2 regions of the Desulfosporosinus sp. BICA1-9 genome follow, and region 1 is predicted to be linked to the other one. Evidence: riboswitches for the same ligand, from Rfam matches in the RefSeq annotation. Region 1 holds a riboswitch; the other holds the start of a gene.
The links. A riboswitch is a leader RNA that binds a small molecule or an ion and turns the genes downstream of it on or off. The one in region 1 is predicted to bind cobalamin.
Positions count from the first base shown of each region.

Region 1 (4,813 bases):
TAGTTGATTACCAATCCTTTACAGGTTTTCAGAATGCCAGTGTAGACCTATTGATGATAGCCGATGATGCAGCCCTAGAGTCCCTGCAGAGTAAAGCAGAGGATAATCCCTTTCATGAAATGAGAGAACAGATTCGCCAGGGCAGTATCCTCTATTATGTAATGAAAAACAAGAATGAACTACTAAACTTAGGCTATGAAGAGTTAGTAGAGGTTTTAGGGATTCCAATTCTGGGGGCTTGTCGTTAACCTTGAAACTGTTGGGGAGAGTTTTGAGTAGGCTTGAAGGAGCAGTGGTAGAAATGATTTTTTTAAATCCAAGTGGGGCCCCGGAACTCGGCTGTAGTGAGTGTAGTTGCCGTTGGTATGACCGTTTAACGAATAGTTGCTATGAGTGTGGTCAGGTAGTTTCTGAGCAAGAAATTGCGGAATATCAGGCAGCTTTGGAATTGTTTTATGCCGAAAGAGGCATTAAACCTTAAATCGCCTAAGGAGGAGTAAGCTTGTCAGAAATAAATGCTGATGTTATCAAGAAGCTGGAAAGAGATTGGCGTTCCATGATTTTCATTTCCCATGATTTTTTCCATCGCTGGAGAATGGTTCTGGAGGAAAAATTTGGAGCAGAGGAAACCGTCGCCTTAGTAGATCGCTTTTGGGAATCAGTTGGAGAGGGAACTGCGGAAAGTTATCTCAAGCGAGGACGAGATACTGCGGACCTAGAACAAATAGTCAATGCCTTTGTGCGAGCTAGTCTTGTCATGGGCGAAAGTGCAAAATCGGTCAAAGAAGGAAATGACGTTCTCCTCATCCATGATAGCTGTCCGTGGGTAGGTTCTTACAAGGATTACGGAGCACCGGGACAATGTCAAGCAGGGTGTGACAAGTGGTTTGAGACGGCGCTAAAGGCAATATCACAGGATTTCACTGTTCAAACAGATAGCTGTATGGCAGCAGGTGAAAGTACCTGTACTAGACGCTATTCTAGAAAGAATAATGGATAATTAGTCAGAGAGATGAAAGCTGGTGTGATTATTAGATCACCCAGCTTTTTTCATCTATAGCTTAAGTGGTTTTACGTAGATACAGTGAATTGACTAATTAAGTATATTCGAAATATTAACCAAAGTATCTCTCTAAGCATCTGCCATTACCAAGCCTAAGAAGCGCGTTATTAAAACTTTGACAATTACGGGATCCCGTAATGAATAAGTAGTCGAGCAAAAACCGAAAGAAAAGCTTGAATCTAGTCTTGTAATATTACGCATCTTGCATTAAAATAAATATAACTAAATACTCGTTTGTTACTGGTGCCCTTCAAAGGGAGAATAGGGAACTGGGTGAGAATCCCGGACGGACCCACCACTGTAAAGAGGAGACTTATGCTTTAACCACTGGGAAACCGGGAAGGTGCATAGAGTCTATGATTCTAAGTCAGGAGACCTGCCAGTAACGTAGTAAGTCATGAATTAAGGTAAAGTTCATGGTCAATTTTCTTATCATGTGGTGAAAAGAAAATTAGACTATGAACTTTTTTATTTACCTTTTTAGAAAAAGGGGGTGAAACATTGGGATACCTTGGTCGAGATGTTGAGGTTGTTTCGATAAATAATGCACAATATTTGGTGGCTTCCTGTGATTCCTGTGGTGCGATTGGTATGAAGGAATTAGATGAATATAAGGTTCCATGGACTATTACAGGAAGGTTAACGACACGGGTGGCTTTGCTGGAAGTCTTATCCACAGGGGCAGTGCCAGAATTAATGACTGTGGCGATTTCTAATGAGCCGTATCCCACAGGAGATGAAATATTAAGGGGGGTGAACGATGAACTAGAATCAGCCGGATTAAAAACTCTACCCATGGCGATCAGCACGGAAAAAAACATGACGACCCAGCAAACTGGGCTCGGAATCAGTGTGATCGGGGTGGCTGAGAAAAACAAGTTGCGTATTGGAACTGCTCAACGAGGGGATGACGTCTATTGTTTAGGGTTTCCTAAAGTCGGATCTGAGCTCAACAATCCAGAGGATCCAGAAATTGTACAAGTGAAAGCTATTCAGGCTCTCTTAGAGATCTCAAGTATTCATGACATAATTCCTGTAGGGTCTAGAGGGATACGATTAGAAGCAGAACTTATTGCCTCCACCATAAACACCCGATTGGACGTTGATTCTGCTTGTCCTCTCGACTTGGATAAATCGGCTGGACCTTCTAGCTGTGTTATATTTTCTTCTTCGTCTTTATTATCACAATCATCACTAATACCACTATCATTTCCAACATCTCTATCATCTACATCATCAAGTACGTTTGATCATCTCCTTTCATCAGAGTTTCCTTTATTGCCTTTAACAAGAATCGGTCATTTATACTAAATTTAAGGAGGAATTGTTTATGAATAATCTAGGTACAGAACAACAGGACATAAAACTCTCCGCTTGGAATGTCAAAAGACTATCGATTATGGCCATTTTTATTGCCTTAAGTGCTGTGGGAGCACTGATTAAGATCCCAAGTCCGGTTGGAACTATTGGTATGGATTCGGCACCCGGATTTTTCGCTGCGCTGGCCTTTGGAGGACTTACAGGGGCGATTGTTATTGCTTTTGGGCATTTGCTGACGGCAGCCGTTGTCGGATTCCCGATGACGATTCCAATCCATTTATATATTGCTTTACAAATGGCTTTATGGGCTGTAGCCTATCGCTGGGTAAATGAGAAGCTCGGTCTGATTCCGGCTGTTATCGTTGGAATTATCCTGAATGGAGTTGTATCATCCTTTGCCATGCTGCCGTTGATGGGTATGGGAGGGGTAATGGGCTTGATGCCTTTTCTCGTCGTCGGGGCAGCTCTCAACGTTATTATTTCGGCAGTAGCCTACAAAGCAATTAAGGGAAGTCGACTCATTTAGGTGATGAGGTGAAACCGTGGAAACCGTAGAAGCTGTAGGAACCCTAGAAACCGTGGAAACCGTAAAACCCGGTAAAAATGCTATTGAACTCAATAATGTTTCTTATTGTTATCCGAACGCCCAAGAACTCAGTTTGAAAAACATCAGCTTGACCGTGAAAAAAGGGAAATTTATCGTCTTAATGGGATCCACAGGAGCGGGAAAAACAACCTTGAGTTTGTGTCTAAACGGTCTAATTCCCCAGCTCCTGGAAGGAAAATTAACAGGACAGGTGAGCGTAGCTGGCAAGAATGTAGGGAAAACTGCAGTTCAGTCGATGTCCAAAGTTCTTGGGCTGGTCTTACAAGATCCAGAGACCCAAATTATCGGTCGAACGGTTGAGGAAGACACAGCATTTGGCCCCCGCAATTTTTTAGTTCCCTTCGATGAGATTAATCTGAGGGTCGATCAAAGCTTAGAAAAAGTCCGCCTCAAAGGGTATAACCAGCGCATATCTGAGGAACTTTCAGGTGGAGAAAAACAACGCTTGGCAATTGCGGGTGTGCTCGTGATGGAACCTGAAATTTTGGTGCTGGATGAACCAACTTCAGAACTCGACCCGATAGGACGATCAGAAATCTATCAAACGTTGGATGATCTACGACGGAAAAGGGATTTGACCATTTTGTTAGTTGAACACTCCAGCGAAGAACTGATTCACAAGGCCGATGAGGTCTTGGTACTTAAGCAAGGGGAAGTCGTCTGGAAGGGACTACCGACTGAACTCTTTCGCAATCTTCCCCTCTTGAGTCAGTTGGGGATAAAGCCGTTACCCGTCAGTCAGCTCGGCTGGGATTTCTACGAGAAGGGCTGGATTACCTTTGCAGAAATCCCTTTGGATATCCCATCAGCGGCAAACATAATTAGAGCGTTGTTACCTAAATACGGACATTGGCACAAACATGGGCATGTGCCAGTTCAAGAAGAGATAAAGAATCACCTGTTTAAGCAGGAACCATATTTGTTAGAAGCAGAAATCGCAGTTCAAGTCAGCGATCTATTTTACCAGTACAATTCAAGCCAGCCCGCTTTGCGAGGAATTAATCTGACGATTAAAACTGGCGAGTTCGTGGCCTTGATCGGGCAAAACGGTGCTGGAAAAACAACTTTAGCCAAACATTTTAATGGACTTTTAAAACCAACTCGTGGAGAGATTATCGTTGAGGGAATGAATACTTTACAATATGATTCGTCTGATTTATCAAAAACCATCGGCTACGTCTTTCAAAATCCCGATCATCAAATTTTTTCCGCTACTGTCGAGAAAGAATTAGAATTCGGGCTTAAAAATGCAGGCTACAAAGGTCAGGAAATCAAACAACGAGTGGATGAGGTCCTTCAGTATACTGGGTTAGAAAGATACCGTAGTGTTCATCCGTTTAGTCTGGGTAAAGGAGAACGGCAAATGATTGCCGTAGCTTCAATTCTTGCCTTAAAGCCTAAACTGCTGATCATCGACGAACCGACCACTGGCTCGGACTGGGCAGGTGTTCAGTCAATGATGGCTTTGATATGTAAACTCCACGCTGCAGGGACCACAATTATCATGATTAGCCATGATATGGACTTAGTTGCCCAACATGCCAAGCGGGTTATAGTCATGAAAGAGGGCGGGGTTATGTTAGATGGTACTCCTGAAGATGTTTTTTCTGAGGAACAACTACTCCTCGACTCTGCCATTATTCCACCCCAACTCTGTAGGCTCTCCGCGCATTTGAAGGATATTTTAGGTCATAGAACCTTCATCGAATCACGTGAGTTTATGGCGCTGTTCGAAAGACAGGAGCAGAAGGAATGTTAATTGAGCACTTACCGGGAGACACGTTGATCCATCGTCTGGATGTACGGACTAAAATGTTCGGCTT
Region 1 covers NZ_JUEE01000258.1:20,350-25,162, reverse strand. The annotation lists gene JL57_RS32095 (hypothetical protein) at 1-248, shown strand, start outside; gene JL57_RS32090 (hypothetical protein) at 272-481, shown strand; gene JL57_RS32085 (L-2-amino-thiazoline-4-carboxylic acid hydrolase) at 503-1,000, shown strand; cobalamin riboswitch at 1,288-1,462, shown strand; gene JL57_RS32080 (hypothetical protein) at 1,565-2,374, shown strand; gene JL57_RS32075 (ECF transporter S component) at 2,394-2,909, shown strand; gene JL57_RS32070 (ABC transporter ATP-binding protein) at 2,926-4,749, shown strand; gene JL57_RS32065 (energy-coupling factor transporter transmembrane protein EcfT) at 4,743-4,813, shown strand, end outside.

Region 2 (4,813 bases), on a different contig from region 1:
CTTTTACTATAGAATTGAAAACCGATACCACCACAAATCATTGTATCTATAGCCGGTTCCTTGGTTCCATCAGCATTAAGATCTCTATAGAAGAAAGTTCGGACCGAATCTATTCTTTTATCACTTGGAGAATAAAGCAGAATAGTATTTAATCCTCTTTTCTCCAGAGCTTTTACTGTAGAAGTATATAAGTCTTGATCTGCATTTTTATAAAATGAATCATAGCCGATAATACCTACCCAGGGAGCATTAGCATTATATTCCGGTCTTTCCATGTACCATTTATAATAATCCTCGGGTTGAAAAAAGATTCCAAGTCCCTCTGCATCCGGATGGTAAACAAAAGCCCCTCCAAAACTGATAGGCTCTAAATCTTCAGAAGTAGTATCTTTATAAGCTAAATATAACAATAAACGTTCCCAGTTACTAACACCACTGTTTATAATATAGGCATTTAGGCGATTCCAGTCATTATCGTCCTTATTAACTTGTACTTGTAATTCTTTTACGATCTCTACAATAAATCCTGTTGTACTCCATTGACCTTCTTTTGTTTTTTCTCCAGATCTCTGCACATATATTTGTGGTTGCTTCCCCTCATTTTCCCATTTTGCAGAATAACAATTACTGAAAATATCGCGAAGTATGGCATCTCTATTCGCACCAATCATTTCTAATAAAATAGCATCCGAGTTTAGTATCGCCTCTTGAACTTTGGCAACTTTTTCAGGAGATTCTAAATCTGATGGAGCGAAAATTTTCAGCCCAAATTCGTAGGGTGGATTTCTTTTCTCAATAAGGTTATGATAGGCTTCCACCATCGGAGCTGTGAAACCTGTGGTACCGGTGATTACAACCAGGTTAACAGGATAACCATTAATTACTTTGATCTTACACTCTGCCAGCAACTCTCCACAGGCTGCAGTAACTGTTGCTTCCCCTTCTGCTACTGCCGTTATCAGTCCGTCATCTACTGTTGCCACAGCCTCATTATCACTAGTCCAGGTAATTTCTTGGTCGTTCATTACTCCGCTGAATTGGTCATATACCGTTGCCTGCAACGTTTTCTGTGAACCGATTGTAATCTTGACTGAGGAGTTGTCTAACTCTATCTTGTCTACTCTTATCTCCTCGACTGTTACTTCACAGCTTGCAGCTTTACCATTACTAGTTGCTGTTATATCCGCAGTTCCCACACCAACTGCCGTTACCAGCCCGTCTTTTACTGTTGCCACATTCTTATCTTCTTCACTGCTCCAGGTGATTTCTTGGTCGTTCATTACTCCGTCAAATTGATCATATACTGTTGCCTGCAAGGTTTTAGTTGAACCTACTGCCATTTTGAGCGTGTTCTGGTTTAACTCTATCCTATCTACACTATTGTCATCAGCTCTAACAATAGATGGTAATAGACTTAAGACCATCAAAAACAACATCAAGATTGCAAAAGGCTTTCGAGACCTACTTAATATGTTCTTTCTTAGCATGCTCTTTTTCCCCTCTCCCCCGTGTTCTTATTTACCTTCTTCTACCGGTTGCACCATAATTAATTTACCTGTTTTAGGGTCTTTAAACACAGTCCCCATTTCTTCAAAGCCGCTGCCTGTTTTTGAGTCAACTTGCGGTAAGCTTTCCATTTCTTTTCCTTGTTTTACATCAACAATCGCTTGTTTTGGTTTACCGGCACTACTACTACTACTACTAGGACTGACGTTATAAACATTAATTAACGCAACTATTAAACCTACGCTAAAAACAAACATAACATCCGCTAGATTAGCCAGACTGCTTAATGGATTAAAGTCTTCCTCCGATTGCAACTTTCTTCCCCGTTTGCGCAACATGCTCTCTCACCTCAATAATTGTTTCTAAAATCGTATCCAAATCATTCAAGTAGCGTTCATACCAGCGCCGACGCACCTTCGATATAGTAAAGGTTAAACTACCGGCAAAAACACCAATAATGGTAGCATCAAAAGAAACAATCAGGTACTGAGCCAACATGTTAAAATCTCCTTTACCCAAGCCTACCAAACCTGGTCCTAAAGGAATCAAAGTACCCATTAAACCCAACAAAGGACCCATTTTAGAAATTAAGTCTGTTTTTTCAGTTCTTTTAGCAATTAAATCTTCTTGCTCGCACAAGAGATTTTGAGCGACTATCCGTTGACGAGCTCCTTCTGCGGAAGCTAAGGTTAGGAATTCTGTGACAACTTTTTTTAGTTTAATAGGCAATTCGCTATTTTCCACATAAAGCTCAAGGTTATGGGTTTCTGGTAATTTACTCAAAAACTCTTTTGTTTTAAACTTGTGTATTTTTTTCTCCCCAACCATTTCCCCGATCAGGGCACCTGTCTCGATTACAGCTGTCACTACAAAATAAAGTAAAAAAGCATAACAAGGTATCATTAAACTTTGGGAAATAATATGCATAATTTGATTCAAATACTGGGAACCAACCATAGCCATTTCCTAATCATCTCCTCCAACTTAAACTATTGAAACCAGTTAACATTTCTTTGCCAAACCCCAACGCAAAAAGAACAAAAAATCCAACTGCAGATAAGAGTAATTCTTTTTTGGAGCTTAATACCATAGGTATAAAAGTGTCTTGCATGGTTGCCACTATGTTAGGAATTAAAAAAGCAGATAACAACGTAAAAATGCCTAAAAACAATAACCCTTGATGAAAAAAACTAGCTACGTCAAAATTAAATCGGGTCAATAATCTTCGTAAAATCCAGCTTACTAAGACGATACCTAAAGAAAATGCAATACCTGTTGCGATAGATACAGCATACAAAGGTACCTTTAAACCACCCGCCGTATAAATTACAGATATAACTAGTGCTCCAACACAAAAGGGACATGGTAAAAAACCCAGCCAATAACTAATTTTTTGTTTTATCCCAAGGGTTTTTGTTTCACAAGTACAAATACAAGTACGTTCTACCCCTAAGTAAAGGAAAAGCAAACCTGTTAGGCATGCAAAAGCAAATGTATATTTGTCAATAAAATCTCCAATAAGCTGATATTTCTCGTTAAAAATATAACTTAACAAAACTACAGAACTGCCAAAAATTGTTGCATAACCAGAAATTTTAGGTATGGTTAACCAGGAAGATCCTAAAACCAAGCCTGTTTTGATGCTTAAAATAAGAATGGCCACCAACAAACTAAGAATTAACATCCTTTTTCACCTCCTTCCGGAATAAGCCACTCGACGTAAAAAGCCTCTCAACCGATTGGTCAAGAGGCTAGAAATACTGATAAACATTTGTTCAGCACTAATAATACCTCCTCTATCGCTCGTAGAGTTATTGGCGTGTAGCATTCAGGCAGGTCTTCTGACTCTGGATCATCAATGTTTCATACCTTCCCAGACTCTTCCAGTGGCATAATAGAAACATTTCCCCATCACAGCGGCGGGACCATGCAGGAATTACACCTGCTTCCCTTTTAAACCGAGGCTCTCAAACTTCGGTACCTAAATTCCCTAAATATTTAGTTTTTATAGATATCCAGCGATATTAAAGGGGTTCCGTTTCTCCTCCACTCCTAATAAAAAATAAAGAGACAACCCCACATCACTAATCATAAAGACAGCAATGTATCGGTTGTCTCGGAATCACGTTCTCTTCCGCTTTCAAGTCTCATTCGCATTTTTGAAAGCAGATCCCGCTTGAACAAGACTTTTACCCTCAAGGTCGATTTCCCTCGGGAAACCAAATATGTACCCATAAAAATATCAAAAGCCCTCCAAAATATGAAGGGCTGAATTAAATAATTCCTGCCACCCATCCATCGTGAGTAATGCATATGAGCAATCAGGTCTCCTGGCTCAGGTTCCTCGTTTCGTGCCTCCTTCCCAAGTTTCCTCGGTGGATGTGGCACAAACTCCCCGTTACAGTGGCGGGACCGCGCTGGATTTACACCAGCTTTCCTGTTATGATTTCTCGGCTAAGAAAAATCGCTTGCTCATCTCTATTAAAATTCACAAATTAAATCTATCACAAAAGCAACACATGGTCAAGTGCCGTTGGCACCGAAAAACGCTCTCTTGTGTTAAGAACGGCTTATTCAAACCCATTCCCTCTCTGGCCTGTTCTACAAGTTGCGGAGTTGGTGTCACCCATAGGCTTTAACCTCACAATTTAAAGAAACTGCCTTCTAATGACTAATGGTTTCCTGAATTTCCATTTTCCGAAAACCAATGCTGCGAAAAGCTTGGGGCTTCTTAATATCCAAATTTTAAATAAATTAGGATAGTTGTTGCATTATGAACATAATAATAATATTATATCACTGTATTACTATAGCGTTATGAATAAGAAGGAGGGATAAAACAGATTTAAACTGTTAACATTCCAGACTCTGATTCTATAAAAAGACCAGCTAATAAAAGTCAAGAGTTTGTCTGATTATTTCTTTTAATTTTCGGTTTGTAAAATACGGCATAACAAACTAAGCCATTGAAAAATCCGAACAATGACCTAAACGTTAATTTTTGGGAAGCCCACCTAGAGAAACGGGACGCTCGGCGCTAGCCAAGCAAACTCTCTTTCAATTTGGGGTAACTCTCTGGAGTAAAAGAGACTTTGCAGTCTTCAAGCGTTTGGGTGTAGTGCACGTGTCAATAGGATGATGGCGAGCATATCCTCGGTCTAACGCCCTCCGGTATCCCTCGCATCACCTTTGACACGATCCGAATGGCTCTGTCGTATCCAAACTATTCCTTTAAGCAGCTGCTGGTTGAGGCTTTGTTGTCCTCCAAGTTTGATGATCTTCAGGTCGTTTAATCACAAAGGGCTTT
Region 2 covers NZ_JUEE01000213.1:55,865-60,677, forward strand. The annotation lists gene JL57_RS26590 (cobaltochelatase subunit CobN) at 1-1,487, opposite strand, end outside; gene JL57_RS26600 (DUF2149 domain-containing protein) at 1,515-1,820, opposite strand; gene JL57_RS26605 (MotA/TolQ/ExbB proton channel family protein) at 1,798-2,469, opposite strand; gene JL57_RS26610 (DUF2162 family putative transporter) at 2,477-3,190, opposite strand; cobalamin riboswitch at 3,320-3,506, opposite strand; cobalamin riboswitch at 3,809-3,993, opposite strand.
Region 2: it holds a riboswitch for cobalamin, as region 1 does, so the genes downstream of both, JL57_RS26610 (DUF2162 family putative transporter) here and JL57_RS32080 (hypothetical protein) in region 1, are expected to answer to the same signal.